2 regions of the Thalassotalea atypica genome follow, and region 2 is predicted to be linked to the other one. Evidence: predicted binding sites of a transcription regulator. Region 2 holds the regulator's gene; the other holds the start of a gene.
The links. The regulator MetJ, encoded in region 2, represses methionine synthesis genes. The targets are predictions, from matches to a motif close to TAGACGTCTAGACGTCTA.

Region 1 (7,747 bases), 1.3 Mb from region 2:
ACAAACAAGTACCTAAAAAGCCGTTTTTTTGTTAGAATCGCGACAATTTTTTTCTATAGGTAAAATTCAATGAACGTAATTGAAGGTAATTTTGAAGCAAAGGGCAAGAAGTTTGCTATCGTTGTTTCTCGTTTTAATGATTTTGTTGTTAACGCTTTATTAGAAGGCGCGATTGATACGTTAAAGCGTCACGGTAATGTCAATGATGAAGATATCACTGTTGTTAAAGTACCTGGTGCGTATGAATTACCATTAGCGGCACAGCGTGTTGCAGCTAAAAATGAATTTGATGCCATTATTGCGTTAGGTGCGGTTATCCGTGGGGGTACACCTCATTTCGATTTTGTTGCTGGCGAGTGTAATAAAGGCTTAGCACAAGTTTCATTATCAGCATCTATTCCGGTATCTTTTGGTGTTATTACCACTGACTCTATTGAGCAAGCGATTGAACGTGCAGGCACTAAGATGGGTAACAAAGGTGGTGAAGCAGCGTTAGGTGCTTTAGAGATGGTTAACGTGTTAGAACAAATTTAAGCTAAGGATTCACAGTGAAACCTACTCCTAGACGTAAAGCGAGAGAATTAGCGGTTCAAGCCGTGTATTCTTGGCAGCTTAGTCAAAATGATATCGCCGATGTTGAAGCGCACTTTTTAACAGATAACGCTAAACGTCGTTTTGATATTGAATATTTCCAACAATTGTTACGTGGTGTTGCTGCAAAGCTTTCAACACTGGACGGTGTGATTGCGCCGCACGTTGATCGTCCACTAGACGATGTTGACCCTGTTGAAAAAGCCATTCTTCGTACGGCAATTTATGAACTGAGCGATTGCCAAGAAGTGCCGTATCGTGTGGTGATTAATGAAGCAATTGAACTTGCAAAATCGTTTGCGGCTGATGACAGCCATAAATTTGTGAACGGTGTGCTTGATAAAGCGGTCAAAGATTTACGGCCTAACGAATAAGTAGCGTTGTAATAACTATGAAAGAATTTGACATGATCAAGCGTTATTTTGCTGAGCAAATTGTTCAACGAAAAGACGTATTATTAGGTATAGGTGACGATTGTGCCATTGTTAAGCCTGATGAAAGACAAAATTTAGCGATCACTACAGACACTTTAGTTGCTGGCGTGCATTTTCCTGTGGAAACAGCACCTCGCGCTATTGGACATAAAGTGATTGCAGTGAGTTTATCAGATCTGGCTGCAATGGGGGCTGAGCCTAATTGGCTATCTCTTGCTATAACTTTACCTAACGCGGATGAAGCTTGGTTAACTGAGTTTTGTGCTGGCGTATTTGAATTATGTGAATACTTCAATGTTCAGTTAATTGGTGGTGATACCACACAAGGGCCGCTTAGTGTTACTGTGACGGCTCAAGGTACGACGCCTTTGGGGAAACATATTTCTCGCTCGGGCGCTAAGTCAGGTGATTGGGTTTATCTAACCGGTGAAGTGGGCGATGCAGGCTTGGCGTTGCAGCACTTGAAAGGCAAACTTAAGGTTGAAGACGTATTTGTTGAACAAATAATGTCAAAACTTAATTACCCTAAACCCAGAGTATTAGCTGGGCAGGCATTACGTGAATATGCCAGCGCTGCGATTGATATTTCTGACGGCGTGATTGCTGATTTAACCCACATCTGTAAAGCGTCCAATGTCGGCGCTAATATTGTTTTAGACTCCTTACCTTTATCTAAAGTAATGTTAAGTACTCTAGAGCAAACTGATGCCGCTAAACTTGCATTGTCATCTGGTGACGATTACGAGCTTCTGTTCACCGTCTCAGAAGATAATAAAGTGGGCATGGAAACGGCGCTCAATAATCTAGGTGTGCCTATTCGCTGTATTGGGCAAATAAACCCTAACGAAGCTATTACAACGACCATGGACAGCAAGCCTATCGCATTAGAGATTAACGGGTATGAACATTTTTCTCATGCTCAATCATAAAGGTGAACTCTAAGTGAAGCCTCATTTTTCTCTAACTGATCCCGTTCAGTTTTTGGCATTAGGTTTTGGTAGTGGCTTAGCACCTAAAGCGCCCGGCACATTTGGCACTTTGGCTGCTATACCTGTTTATTTATTGATGACGGGCCTATCGCCATTCGTATACTTATTATTGACGCTAGTCATGGCTGTAGTTGGTATATACATCTGTGGATATTGCGCTAAAGCTGTAAATGAGCACGATCATCCTGCCATTGTATGGGATGAAATTGTAGGTTTTCTTATTACCATGTATTTGGTGCCTGTATCTGTGTTAAACATTGTTTTAGGCTTTGCTTTGTTCCGCTTTTTTGACATCGTCAAACCTTGGCCCATCTCATATTTAGACCGCTATGTAAAAGGTGGTTTTGGTATCATGATTGATGATGTTATTGCCGGTATTATGGCGTTAGCTTGTTTACAGTTACTGCTTTATTTTTTGTAGTCTAAAAAGTTCTAAATACTAAAAAGCCGAGATTGTCTCGGCTTTTTTATGTTTCACACTTTAATAGACTTAATGAAGAATACGAGCGCGAATAGTACCTTCAATTTGCTTTAACTCTTTTAATGCCATTTCACTGTTTTCTGTTTCTACATCAATTACAACATATCCAATTTTATCGTCGGTTTGAAGATATTGCGCTGCAATATTGATTTCGTGTTGGGCAAACGCGTTGTTAATAGCCGTTAACATTCCTGGTTGGTTGTGGTGAATGTGCAATAATCGAGACGTGCCAGTGTGTCCAGGAAGCGATACTTCAGGAAAGTTTACGGCTGATAATGTTGAGCCATTATCCGAGTATTTAGCCAGTTTACTAGCAACTTCCAATCCGATATTTTCTTGAGCTTCTTGAGTACTACCACCAATGTGCGGCGTTAAAATGACATTATCAAAGGCGCGTAATGGCGAGATAAATTCCTCGTCATTTCCTTTTGGCTCTACAGGGAATACGTCGATTGCAGCTCCCGCCACGGTTTTATTCTCAAGTGCTTCAGCTAAAGCATCGATGTCAACAACGGTACCACGAGAAGCGTTGATGAAGATGGCTCCTTTCTTAATCACTTCAAACTCAGCAACGCCCATCATATTTTGAGTTTGTGCTGTTTCTGGTACATGAAGGCTGATCACGTCGGACTCTTTTAACAGCGCTGTAAGTGAAGGGGCCTGACTGGCATTTCCCAATGGCAATTTAGTTTCAATGTCATAGAAGCGAACTTTCATTCCTACATTTTCCGCCATGATGCCCAGTTGAGTGCCAATGTGCCCGTAACCAATAATTCCCAAAGTTTTACCGCGAGCTTCAACAGAGCCTACGGCTGACTTTTGCCAAATGCCACGATGAGCCAATGCGCTTTTTTCGGGAATACCACGAAGTAAAAGTAGAATTTCACCTAACACGAGTTCTGCTACAGAGCGGGTATTAGAAAACGGAGCATTAAATACAGGAATGCCTCTCTTTTGAGCAGCAGGTAATTCCACTTGGTTTGTACCGATACAAAAACAACCAATAGCAACTAGTTTGTTCGCATGACTTAACACTTTATCGTTTAATTGCGTGCGAGAACGTATACCGATGAAGTGCACATCCTTGATCTTTTCAATTAATTCAGCTTCTGAAAGGGATGTTTTAATATATTCAATATTTGAATAGCCTTTGGATTTTAGTTCTTCTAGCGAGCTTTGGTGAAGCCCTTCCAGTAAAAGGATTTTAATTTTTTCTTTGGCTAACGAGTTTTGGTTCATAGTAATTTTCAGTCGCGTCTGTTTGGATGGCTAGATATCTAAAATATCATATAGTGCTATAACTCTAAAGTGCTAATTTTGCTTTTTTTGGATATTTTTTCAGCTATATGCTCACTTCTTTTACACCGCTAGTTGTGCCTAGTAATAACCTGTTGGCCGCGCGATTAGCGAATAAACCATTGGTGACAACACCGACTATTGCGTTTATTTTTGTTTCCAATTCAGTTGGGTTGATAATTTTTAAATTATAAACGTCGAGGATCACGTTGCCGTTGTCAGTGATTACACCTTGTCTATAAACGGGGTCGCCGCCCAGTTTAACCAATTCTCTTGCTACGTAACTACGCGCCATAGGAATGACTTCAACTGGTAGTGGAAACTCACCTAATACGCCAACTAACTTTGATTCATCAGCAATACAAATAAATTCTTTAGCAACGGCCGCTACAATTTTTTCACGGGTTAACGCTGCACCACCGCCTTTGATCATATGCATGTGTTCATTAATTTCATCTGCGCCGTCTACGTAGACATCTAATACATCAACACTATTTAAATCAAATACTTCGATACCGTATGATTTAAGTTTTTCTGTTGATTGCTCTGAGCTTGAAACTGCGCCGCGAATTTTATCTTTGATGGTGGCAAGTGCATCAATAAAATGATTTACGGTAGAACCCGTACCGACACCGACAATACTATCGTCTGCTACAAATTCGATAGCTTTATAGCCTACTGCTTTTTTTAGTTCATCTTGGGTCATAACAATCTCGTTTGGTTAATTCAATGTTGCTGGCTTTAAATTGTGACGAGATTATAACGTGTCAGCCTAGTTGCGCACAGTAAATTAACAAATGATCCGTTGTGTTGGTGTGATTATTTCGGGAATGGGGATGTCCCATGATTCGGTAGGGACTTTAGCGATTTGTTGGCAATCATGGGCTAGGCCAATCAAATAGGGAGTAGTTTGCTTGCTTGCTGATTGGCTTGGTGTGTCAAAGGTGTCGTAGATTGGCGCTAATGTACGATCATAAAAGCCTCCTCCCATACCTAAGCGGGCCCCTGTATGGTCGAAAGCCACCAACGGCGTACATATTATGTCGAGCTCTTTAATTGGAATAAGCTCTGCTTTATTCAGCCTTGGCTCTAAGATGCCAAACTTGTTAGCGACCATTTTTTGGTCGGAACGATACAGTGTGAATAATAAATGATTAGCACTAAAAGGATGTAATATTGGCAGGTATACGCGTTTACCTTGTTGCCAACACCATTTTACAATCGGAGAAAGGTCTAGCTCACCGTCGTTAGCCAAATACAATGCAACGGTGTTCGCTATAGCGAATCTTGGGTGCTCAGTGAGTTGCTTAAGAAGTTGCCCACTTGCCAAATGTTGAAATTCACGATCAAGTGCATTTCTTTTTGTTCTAATCAGTTTACGAAGCTGTTGACGAGAAAGTAGACGATCGTTCATTGCTCTGTTCTTTTGTTATTATTCAATATATTGATATCAATGGTAAAAAAAAAGCTAGCGTCAAAGCTAGCTTTTTTTATTCAAAGTGCTCGATTAAGTGTGCTTTTCAGGCATACCTTCGTGAGTACCCACAACAGACATTTCTTCTTCTAGTTTGTTGTCTAAATCTTGTGGCTTGTTATCTTCTGCGCCGTGCATCCAGTCTACCAACTTGCCGCTGACTAACCAAAGAATGATACCTGCTACGAACGCCATGATGGCAACACCCATAAAGGCAGCAAATGGACCTACATCACCAACCATTTGCCCCACTGCAGCAGCTGCATAGTTACCTACACCAGAGAAGAAGAACCACATACCCATCAATAGTGAAGTGTATTTAAGCGGTGCCAATTTAGTGACTAGTGAAAGGCCAATAGGAGATAAGCATAATTCACCCATGGTATGGAACATATAGGCTAAAACTAACCAAATGATACTAGCTTTTGCTGTCTCGCTGTCACCAATTTGAAGTGCAGCCATTACCATAGAAATAAAACCAAGACCTAAGAAGAACATACCTAAAGCGAATTTTTTAGGAGAGTTTGGCTCTGCTTCACCCATCTTAAGCCAAATAGCAGCAAACATAGGAGCAAACAATATAACGAAGATAGGGTTAACTGACTGTAGCCAAGAAGCAGGGATCTCGAAGCCTAATACGACAAGGTCTGTTTTTTGTTTAGCAAATAGGTTCATTGAGCCAGCGGCTTGTTCGAAACCTAACCAGAAGATTATCGTGAAGAATGACATGATTAAAATAACTTTTACACGATCACGTTCTTCAGAAGTTAAAGGAGCATTTGAAGCACCTTCTGCTTCACGGCCTTTCTTAGCAGCTGGTTCAACACCAACGTTACCAAGGTATTTTTTAGACATTGCTAATTGTAAAATCACGCCCAAAATCATACCAATACCGGCAACTAAGAAGCCATATTGATAGTTGATTTTTTCGCCAATTGTACCAACCACGAAATAACCTAAGATAGAGCCTAAGTTGATACCCATGTAGAAAATAGTGAATGCCGCATCACGACGTTTGTCACCTTCTTCATATAAATCACCAACCATGGTAGAAATATTCGGTTTGAAGAAACCGTTACCCATGATCAAAAGGAATAAACCTAAGTATAAAAATTCAATTTCCATGCCTGGAATTAAGTGGTGAGGAGTACCTAGTGAAAATTGGCCACACGCCATTAACACACCACCAATAATTATAGCCTTACGCTGACCCCAGTGGTTATCAGCCATCCAACCACCAAGAACTGGTGTTACGTATACCCAAAACGCATAAATTCCCAAAATACCAAGGGCGTTTTTGTTTAATGCTTTGGCTAACTGGTCTTGTGCATCAGCTGCAGTAGGATCTATGCCGAAGTAGGCCATATCCCAGCCAAAGTTTGCGGCAAATGCCACCAAATATAATACAAAGATACCGCGCATACCGTAGTAGCTCATGCGCTCCCACATTTCGGTACCAAATAATAGGAAGAGTCCTTTCGGGTGACCAAGCATGGTTCCCGTATTAGGCTTATTCATATAATTATCCTTTCCAGATTTAATTTCGTGATTTTATTACAGCCCGTGTTATACCTTTGCTAGAGCGTAAAGGCAAGTGCATTAGGTTGATCTAAATAAAATATAAGATGAAAACTTTCACTGAGTAAATAATCTAATTCTGTGGTGGTGCTCGTTCTGATAACAAATATTAAAAGCGCGTAATCTTTGGCGTAAATTTGTAACCTAGCTCTATTTGTTTCTCGTTTTATTCGTTATTATTTGCGTAAATAAAATGTAGCACTAACAATGTTATTATTTGTCTTAGCTATGCACTTCACAGCGAGTAGGAAGTAAATGAAAGTAACAGTTTTTGGTATTGGGTACGTTGGCTTGGTGCAGGCCGCCATTTTAGCTTCTGTGGGGCATGACGTTGTCTGTGTCGATGTTGATGAAAAAAAGGTCGCGGATTTAGAAAAAGGCATCATCCCGATCTATGAACCTGGGTTAACGCCGATTGTTGAAGAAACATATAAAAATGGCTTGTTAAGCTTTACTACAGACGCTAGGTTTGGCGTTGAACATGGTGAAATTCAGTTTATCGCTGTGGGTACGCCACCGGATGAAGACGGCTCAGCAGATTTAAAATATGTGTTAGCGGTGGCAGAAACTATCGCATCTCACATGACCTCTCCCAAAATCATTATCGATAAGTCAACCGTGCCCGTTGGCACAGCCGATAAAGTTTCTGCGAAGGTTGCAGAGGTGCTTGGCAGTCGTAATCTCAATATTTCTTACGATGTCGTTTCCAACCCTGAGTTTCTAAAAGAAGGGGCAGCCGTCAACGACTGTATGAAACCTGATCGAATCGTTGTTGGTACGTTAAACGAACATTCTCGAGAAATCATGCGTGAACTTTATGCGCCATTTAATCGCAATCATGATCGGATGATTTTTATGGATGTGCGCTCAGCTGAACTCACTAAATATGCCGCAAACTGCATGC
Region 2 (7,747 bases):
GCGAATCTTTTCAATGTATTGTAATTAGTCACAGGTAATATCCCTGGGATAATTTCTACATCAATACCTATCGTAACGCAGCGATCTCGAAACCGTAGATACGATTCAATATCAAAGAAGAACTGACTGATTGCTCGGTTTGCACCAGCATCAATTTTGCGTTTTAAGTTAAGTAAATCAAATTGTGGGTTGGGTGCCTCAGGATGACCTTCCGGATAAGCTGCGACAGAGATATCAAAATCAGCAACGGACTTTAGCAGTTCCACCAAATCTGAGGCATACATTGAAGGCTTTTCGCTACTGTTTGGCAAGTCTCCGCGTAACGCGACAATATGGCGAACACCACTGGCCCAGTAATCTTTCGCGATCTCGATAAGTTCTTCACGGCTTGCATCAATACAAGTTAAATGAGGAGCCGCCACTAATGCTGTATCTTTTTGAATACGTTTAATAACATCATGGGTGCGATCACGAGTACCACTACCTGCACCATAAGTCACAGAAACAAAGCTTGGGTTCAATGGCGCAAGACGTTCAACTGAATTCCACAATGTGGTTTCCATTGCCGGAGAATTTGGCGGAAAGAATTCAAATGAGACTTTAATGTCTTTCGAAACTTCACTTAAACTTTGATTCAGTGACTCTACTTGTCTTGCGTGACTGTAACTCATTCATTTATCCCCTTTAATTTGACTTGATGTGCTTTTTTGGCAAGTTGATTACAAACATTGACCAAGTCAGAATGTAATCCACCAGCGGTAACATCACGACCCGCACCTGGTCCTCTGATGATCAATGGATTGTCTTGATACCAAGACGACACTATTTTAAAAATGTTGTCGCATGGCGTAAGTGAAGCAAACGCATCCGTTTGAGGTAACGTTTCTAAACTCACTTTTGCTTTAACGCCTGCTTTAGTATTTGAAAAACGTGCAACATAACGAATGCAACTCTTTTGTTGTACAGCCTGTGCTAATTGTTTCTCAAAATAATCATTAAGCTGTTCCGCATTATCTAAAAATTGTTCAACAGACAATGCTTGCAGTGATGCTGGCACGAGGTTTTGACAGTCAATGTCTTCTAACGCCAGTTCAAAGCCAGCCAGTCTAGCCAAAATGAGTAGTTTACGTTGGACATCTAAACCCGAGAGATCATCCCGTGGATCAGGCTCAGTGATACCGTCGGCTAATGCTTGTTTTAGTAAAACATCGAAAGGCTGCTGTCCATCGTAATTTTCGAATAACCAAGACAAAGTGCCTGAAAATATACCTGAAATCTCTTCAATCTCATCGCCACTAGCGATCAAGTCATCAATGGCAAAATTAATCGGTAAACCTGCACCTACGGTGGTATTTCCTAGCCATAAGCTGTCATGTTCTTTTGCGCTTTGTAGTAGCTTGTTGTAGTTAGCTGTACTAGAGGAAGCCGCCCACTTATTGGCGCCAATAACGTGAATTCCACGCTCAAAAAATGGTTGATATAACTCGCTAAACGCTTTACTTGGCGTAATATCAACAACGACCAATTCATCATATGGATGATGGGTTAACCAGTTGAGTAAGTCATCCTGTTGATAACTTTTGCTGTGTTGTTCAAACTGTTCGAATGAACTTTCGACATCCAATCCATCAGTATTGAGCAAGATTCTTTTCGATGAGGCAATACCAACTAAGTGTAGGTTTTCTAAAGCAGGTACTTTGGCCACTTGCGAAGGTAAAAGTTCGATAAAACGTTGACCAATATTACCCGCTCCTGCGATCACCAAACCAATATGACGAGCGTCTTTTGTCACATCATGATGAACATTATTCAATAGCTCTGTGGTGCAAGGCTGTGGGATAACAGCAATGAAGCTGTGCTGACGCTCACTGGTTAAGATTGCGATTAATTGCTGAGCCCTCAATGAACGTTTGAATCTCACTTTAACATTGCCACGCTGGGCAACATTGTGACCAACAACAGCAATAATGGCTACGGGGGTAAATCTTACCTCGGTATCATGACTAGCAAGCCATTGGCTTACCGCTAGTTGCTGTGACTGTTGAATAACAATTTGTCCTTTTGCAACGTCAACCCCAATAGCCGAGAACTCCTTCGCCGCTTGTTTTCCGACGTCGCCTAAAAAGCTTACTGATTGTGCAAGAAGCAGATCATTAAGATGAGTCACAGAGAGCTCTTGTTTTGCTATCTGACCAAAATCTCCTATCTCTGTACCAGCCGTATTGGCATCAAAACTACTAGCAACATGCAAATGACTGCCACAATCGTTTAACGGTTGTAAAGTTTTTGCATGAAGCACTGGATTGCCTAAGCGCCCCAATTCTTTCGCCACACCGCGTGGCACTCGGTGTAATTTTCGAGCATTGGGCACAACACGTGGATCCGCACTATAAATACCGTCTACATCTGTCCACAACGTGACATTTTGTGCGGCAGTCAATGCTGCAAGAATGGTTGCAGAGTAATCGCTGCCATTTCGGCCTAAAGTACAAGGCAGTCCCTGCTCATTACGCGCGACAAAGCCTGTAATAACCGCCAATTTTGACGGCTCACGCAGCAACGCTAATTGTCTTTGACTTAAGTCATAGTCAACCGCGCATTGTTCTTCATTATTGATGACAAGAAAGTCTCTCGCATCAATGGCATTACTCGGGCAAACACGTTCATTTAGAATTGCAGACAATAATCTTGCAGACCATAACTCTCCTAAGGCCAATAATTCGCTATAGTGTGCATTAATATCTACTTGAAGCCATTTCACTAGCAGAGCAATGTCATGCTCTAATAACGCAATTAAAGAGTGTGCATGTACCGTTTTTAATAACGATGAGATCAACTTAGTTTGGCGATCTTTAACTTGTGAGATTTCGTGATGCAGTTTATCGCTCTGAACAACGGCTAATTCATAAATGTGCAACAATTCATCGGTGGTATCGCCGTTTGCTGAGACCACCACGACATCGTCAAGCTTACAATTAACTTGAATAATGTCTACTGCTCGATTGATGCACTCAACCGACGCTAAACTGCTACCGCCAAATTTGTGTACCTGAACCGCTTGCTTGCATAATTTATTGTGCATTGCAGACCAAACTTGCTCTTGTTCTTGCTCTTCAATCTGAGCTATATCGCTTTGAATTGACATATTAATTACCATACTGCCGCTTGCGATGAGCTAACACGAAACTGCGGCGTTTTCTTTGCGTAATCATTTTGCAACGATGTCACTTTCTGACCGTGTTGGCTGGCGTTAAGGCCATTATTTAAGTCTGTTAGGATGTCGTTGATATCTTCTAACCCCACCGAAACTCGCACTAAAGACTGTGTAATACCGGCTTCGAGTTGTGCTTCAATTTCCATTCCTGCATGAGTCATGGTTGATGGGTGGCTTATTAAGCTCTCAACGCCTCCAAGTGATTGTGCAAGTGTGAATAGCTCAAGGTTAGCAAAAAGTGCTTTAACTGCTTCTACGCCACCCTTAACTTCAAAACTGAGCATTGCACCAAAGCCTTGCTGCTGCTGTTGAGCCAACTCATGGTTAGGATGATTGGCTAGTCCAGGAAAATACACTTGCTTTATCGCTGGGTGTGTTGCTAAAAATTCTGCAACTGATTGCGCATTTTCCTGATGCTGTTTCATCCTTAGCGGGAGAGTTTTTAGTCCACGTAGTGCTAAAAAGCTATCAAACGCTGAACCAGTTATACCAATGCAATTTGCCCACCAAGCCAGCTCTTCGCCAAGTTCTTTTTCTTTCGCTACGAGTACGCCACCTACAACATCACTATGACCGTTGATGTATTTGGTTGTTGAATGAAAAACAATATCAGCCCCAAGTGCAATTGGTTGCTGAAGTACGGGAGACAAGAACGTATTATCCACTGCAACAATGGCACCAACTGCATGGGCTTGTTGTGCTATTGCGCGAATATCAACTAATCGTAATAATGGGTTACTTGGCGTTTCAATAAGAACTAATTTAGGTTGTTCAGCCAGTGCTTTCGACAATTGCTCGGCGTCAGATTGGTCAACAACTATGACTTCAAATTGTCCTCGCTTGGCCAAATGAGTAAATAAGCGATAACTGCCACCGTAGCAATCATGAGGTATAACAACTTTTTCTCCTACCGACAATAATTGGCATAACAAATGAACCGCTGACATACCGGTACTGGTGACAATGCCCACAGCCCCACCTTCTAGATCCGCAATTGCTTGGCCGAAAGTAGCGCGCGTTGGATTGCCCGTGCGCGAATAATCAAACTGGCGTTTATCATTAAAGCCTTTAAGTGAATATGTACTAGATAAATGAATTGGTGCGACAACAGCACCATGATGCTGATCGGTATTAATACCAGCCCTGACGGCTGTTGTGGCGATGTTTTTGGCACTCATAAATATTCACTTTTACGTTTAGATGTTTGGACGTCTATAAATCTATACGTTTTCTTTTGAAGGGTCAAGAAGTTTTAGACATCTAAACTTCTACACATCAAGGTTGACTCAGTCGCGTCAACAAGTACAATTTGCATTGGCTTAAAGAATAAAACTGCAGAGGTATTTAAATGGCTGAATGGAATGGCGAATATATTAACCCATACGCCGAGCACGGAAAAAAAAGCGAACAAGTAAAAAAAATTACCGTTTCCATTCCGTTACGTGTTTTAAAAGTACTTACTGATGAGAGAACTCGTCGCCAAGTAAACAATTTACGTCACGCAACAAACAGTGAATTATTATGTGAAGCATTTTTACATGCGTTCACCGGACAGCCGCTGCCCAATGACGAAGATTTGGCAAAAGACAATAATGAGAAGTTACCACACAGTGTTCGCCAATTATTGGAAGCACAAGGGGTGACAGATTTCAGTCAGTATGAAGATGAAGTTGAAGAGTAGTTTGCTTTACAAATTCATATAATTAGATAAAGACAACAAAGGCGCTATTAGGCGCCTTTGTTATTTCTAGATTAGGCTATAAACTTACCTGTTATTCCGCCATGTAGTTTTCAGGCATATCAAGTGCTGCAACCCCTGACTCAATCGCAGCTTGTGCTACCGCTTTGGCAACACGAGAACATAAGCGAGAATCCATTGGTTTTGGAATGATGTAACTACTACCAAAAGTGAGTGCGTCACTACCGCTGGCTTTTAGTACTTCCTCTGGCACTGGCTCTTTAGCAAGTTCTCGAATGGCATGTACAGCGGCAATTTTCATTTCGTCATTAATTGCTCTTGCTCTAACATCAAGTGCACCACGGAAAATAAATGGGAAACACAAGACGTTATTTACTTGGTTAGGGTAGTCAGAACGGCCGGTTGCCATAATAAGATCATCACGTGCAGCTGTCGCTAGCTCAGGTTTAATTTCTGGATCAGGATTTGAACAAGCAAAAACCACAGGTTTATCTGCCATTAATTTAAGTTGCTCAGGTGATAGCAAATTTGGACCTGAAACACCTACGAAGACATCAGCGCCTTCGATGACATCATCTAGGGTTCTTTTATCGGTGTTGTTGGCAAATAGTTTTTTGTATTCATTCAAATCATCGCGACGAGTGTGGATCACTCCTTTTCGGTCAAGCATATAGATTTTTTCACGCTGTGCACCGCATTTAATTAACAGTTCCATACAAGCCACGGCCGCTGCTCCAGCGCCCAAACAAACGATGTTAGCTTGCTTAATAGACTTACCTTGGATCTCGAGTGCATTTAACATACCCGCCGCGGTAACAATGGCCGTACCATGTTGGTCGTCATGAAATACAGGTACTTTACAACGCTCGATTAATGCGCGCTCTATTTCAAAACACTCTGGTGCTTTGATGTCTTCTAAATTTATGCCACCGAAGCTGTCTGCAATATTAGCTACCGTTGTTACAAAGTCCTCAACAGATTTATGTTTTACTTCAATATCGAAAGAATCAATTCCAGCAAAGCGTTTAAACAACAATGCCTTACCTTCCATAACTGGCTTAGACGCCATCGGGCCAAGGTTTCCTAACCCAAGGATGGCAGTACCATTAGAAATTACAGCAACGGTATTTCCTTTCGCCGTATATTTGTAAACATCATCTGGGTTATCAGCAATCTCACGTACTGGCTCTGCAACTCCAGGGCTATAAGCAAGAGCAAGATCTAAACTTGTCTCTGCTGGAGTAGTTAATTCAACACTGATTTTACCTGGCCTAGGTAGAGCATGATAATCAAGTGCTTGTTGTCGAAAATCTGTCATGGTGCGTTCCTAATATTAAACACGTTACTGTAGCTTCTTGTATGTGGTTTAGTTTGTAAACCGACTTAGCGTTATAATTATTATTTTTGCTCTTTATATGGTATTTGATAAAGGATCGAAGATACAAGCTCATTTTCATATAAAAAATCGCTGAACGCTATAATACACAAGAGGTTAGACCATTCAAAACAGCATGTTTAGTCTTCTAAAATACGCTAAAAGAGACAAAGTAAATGGTTATACCTTTGTTTTACACATAAAAAAACCAGCTAGATAGCTGGTTTTTAAAATTAAGAAATTATCATTTATTCATCGAACGGATTAACTAAAATCATCGTTTCGATACGATCTGGACCTGTAGAGATGATATCTACCGGTACACCGGTAACTTCTTCAATACGCTTGATATAAGCAACAGCATTTGCAGGTAATGCATCAACTGAAGTGGCACCAACCGTTGATTCTGACCAACCTGGCATAGATTCATATACCGGTGTGATTTCTTCATAACCTTCAGCGGCTGTAGGTGGTACAGTAACTACATCGCCCGACTTAGTTTTGTAACCAGTACAGATTTTAAGTTCAGATAAACCATCTAAAACGTCAAGCTTGGTTAAACAAAACCCGCTAATACTATTTACTTGAACGGCGCGGTGCATTGCAACGGCATCAAACCAACCACATCGGCGTTCACGGCCAGTTGTTGCGCCAAATTCATGACCAACAGTACCTAAGTGATGACCAATTTCATCGTCTAATTCTGTCGGGAAAGGACCTGAACCAACACGAGTTGTATAAGCTTTAGTAATACCCAATACATAATCTAAGTAACGAGGGCCAAAACCACAACCCGTAGCAACACCACCTACTGTTGTATTTGATGAAGTCACGTATGGATATGTACCATGGTCGATGTCAAGCAACGTACCTTGTGCGCCTTCAAACATGATTGACTCGCCGTCTTTGCGGGCTTGGTCAAGCATTTCAGCAATATCTGCAACCATAGGTTTGATAACTTCAGCCATTGTTAATGCATCAGCCAGTACTTCTTCATAATTTACCGGTTCAACTTTGTAGTAAGTTGTTAGAACAAAGTTATGGTATTCCATAATTTCTTTTAACTTAGCCGCAAAAGATTCAGCACAGAATAAGTCACCTACGCGTAGACCACGTCGTGCCACTTTGTCTTCATACGCAGGACCAATGCCGCGACCTGTCGTACCGATAGCTTTGCTACCACGAGCGATTTCACGCGCAGCATCAAGTGCATTATGATATGGCAATATAAGAGGGCAAGCATCACTAATTAATAAGCGTTCTTTAACCGGTACACCACGTTCTTCTAACATGGTCATTTCCGTCATCAATGCTTTAGGACACAAAACAACACCGTTACCAATTAAGCATTTTACGTTGTCACGTAATACACCAGATGGAATTAAATGAAGAACTGTTTTTTCGCCGTTGATAACAAGTGTATGGCCTGCATTATGACCACCTTGATAACGTACTACGT

Region 1: a site for MetJ is predicted at 3,758-3,775, ahead of serA (phosphoglycerate dehydrogenase). Genes of this name have one in related genera too.

The regions. Positions count from the first base shown of each region.
Region 1 is NZ_AP027364.1:965,587-973,333, forward strand. Features, by position in the region: gene ribH (6,7-dimethyl-8-ribityllumazine synthase) at 70-534, shown strand; gene nusB (transcription antitermination factor NusB) at 549-965, shown strand; gene thiL (thiamine-phosphate kinase) at 983-1,954, shown strand; gene QUE03_RS04510 (phosphatidylglycerophosphatase A family protein) at 1,968-2,435, shown strand; gene serA (phosphoglycerate dehydrogenase) at 2,505-3,734, opposite strand; gene rpiA (ribose-5-phosphate isomerase RpiA) at 3,838-4,497, opposite strand; gene QUE03_RS04525 (5-formyltetrahydrofolate cyclo-ligase) at 4,582-5,205, opposite strand; gene QUE03_RS04530 (peptide MFS transporter) at 5,299-6,783, opposite strand; gene QUE03_RS04535 (UDP-glucose dehydrogenase family protein) at 7,099-7,747, shown strand, end outside.
Region 2 is NZ_AP027364.1:4,053,863-4,061,609, forward strand. Features, by position in the region: gene metF (methylenetetrahydrofolate reductase) at 1-671, opposite strand, end outside; gene metL (bifunctional aspartate kinase/homoserine dehydrogenase II) at 668-3,145, opposite strand; gene metB (cystathionine gamma-synthase) at 3,151-4,392, opposite strand; gene metJ (met regulon transcriptional regulator MetJ) at 4,563-4,895, shown strand; gene QUE03_RS18235 (malic enzyme-like NAD(P)-binding protein) at 4,987-6,231, opposite strand; gene QUE03_RS18240 (adenylosuccinate synthase) at 6,537-7,747, opposite strand, start outside.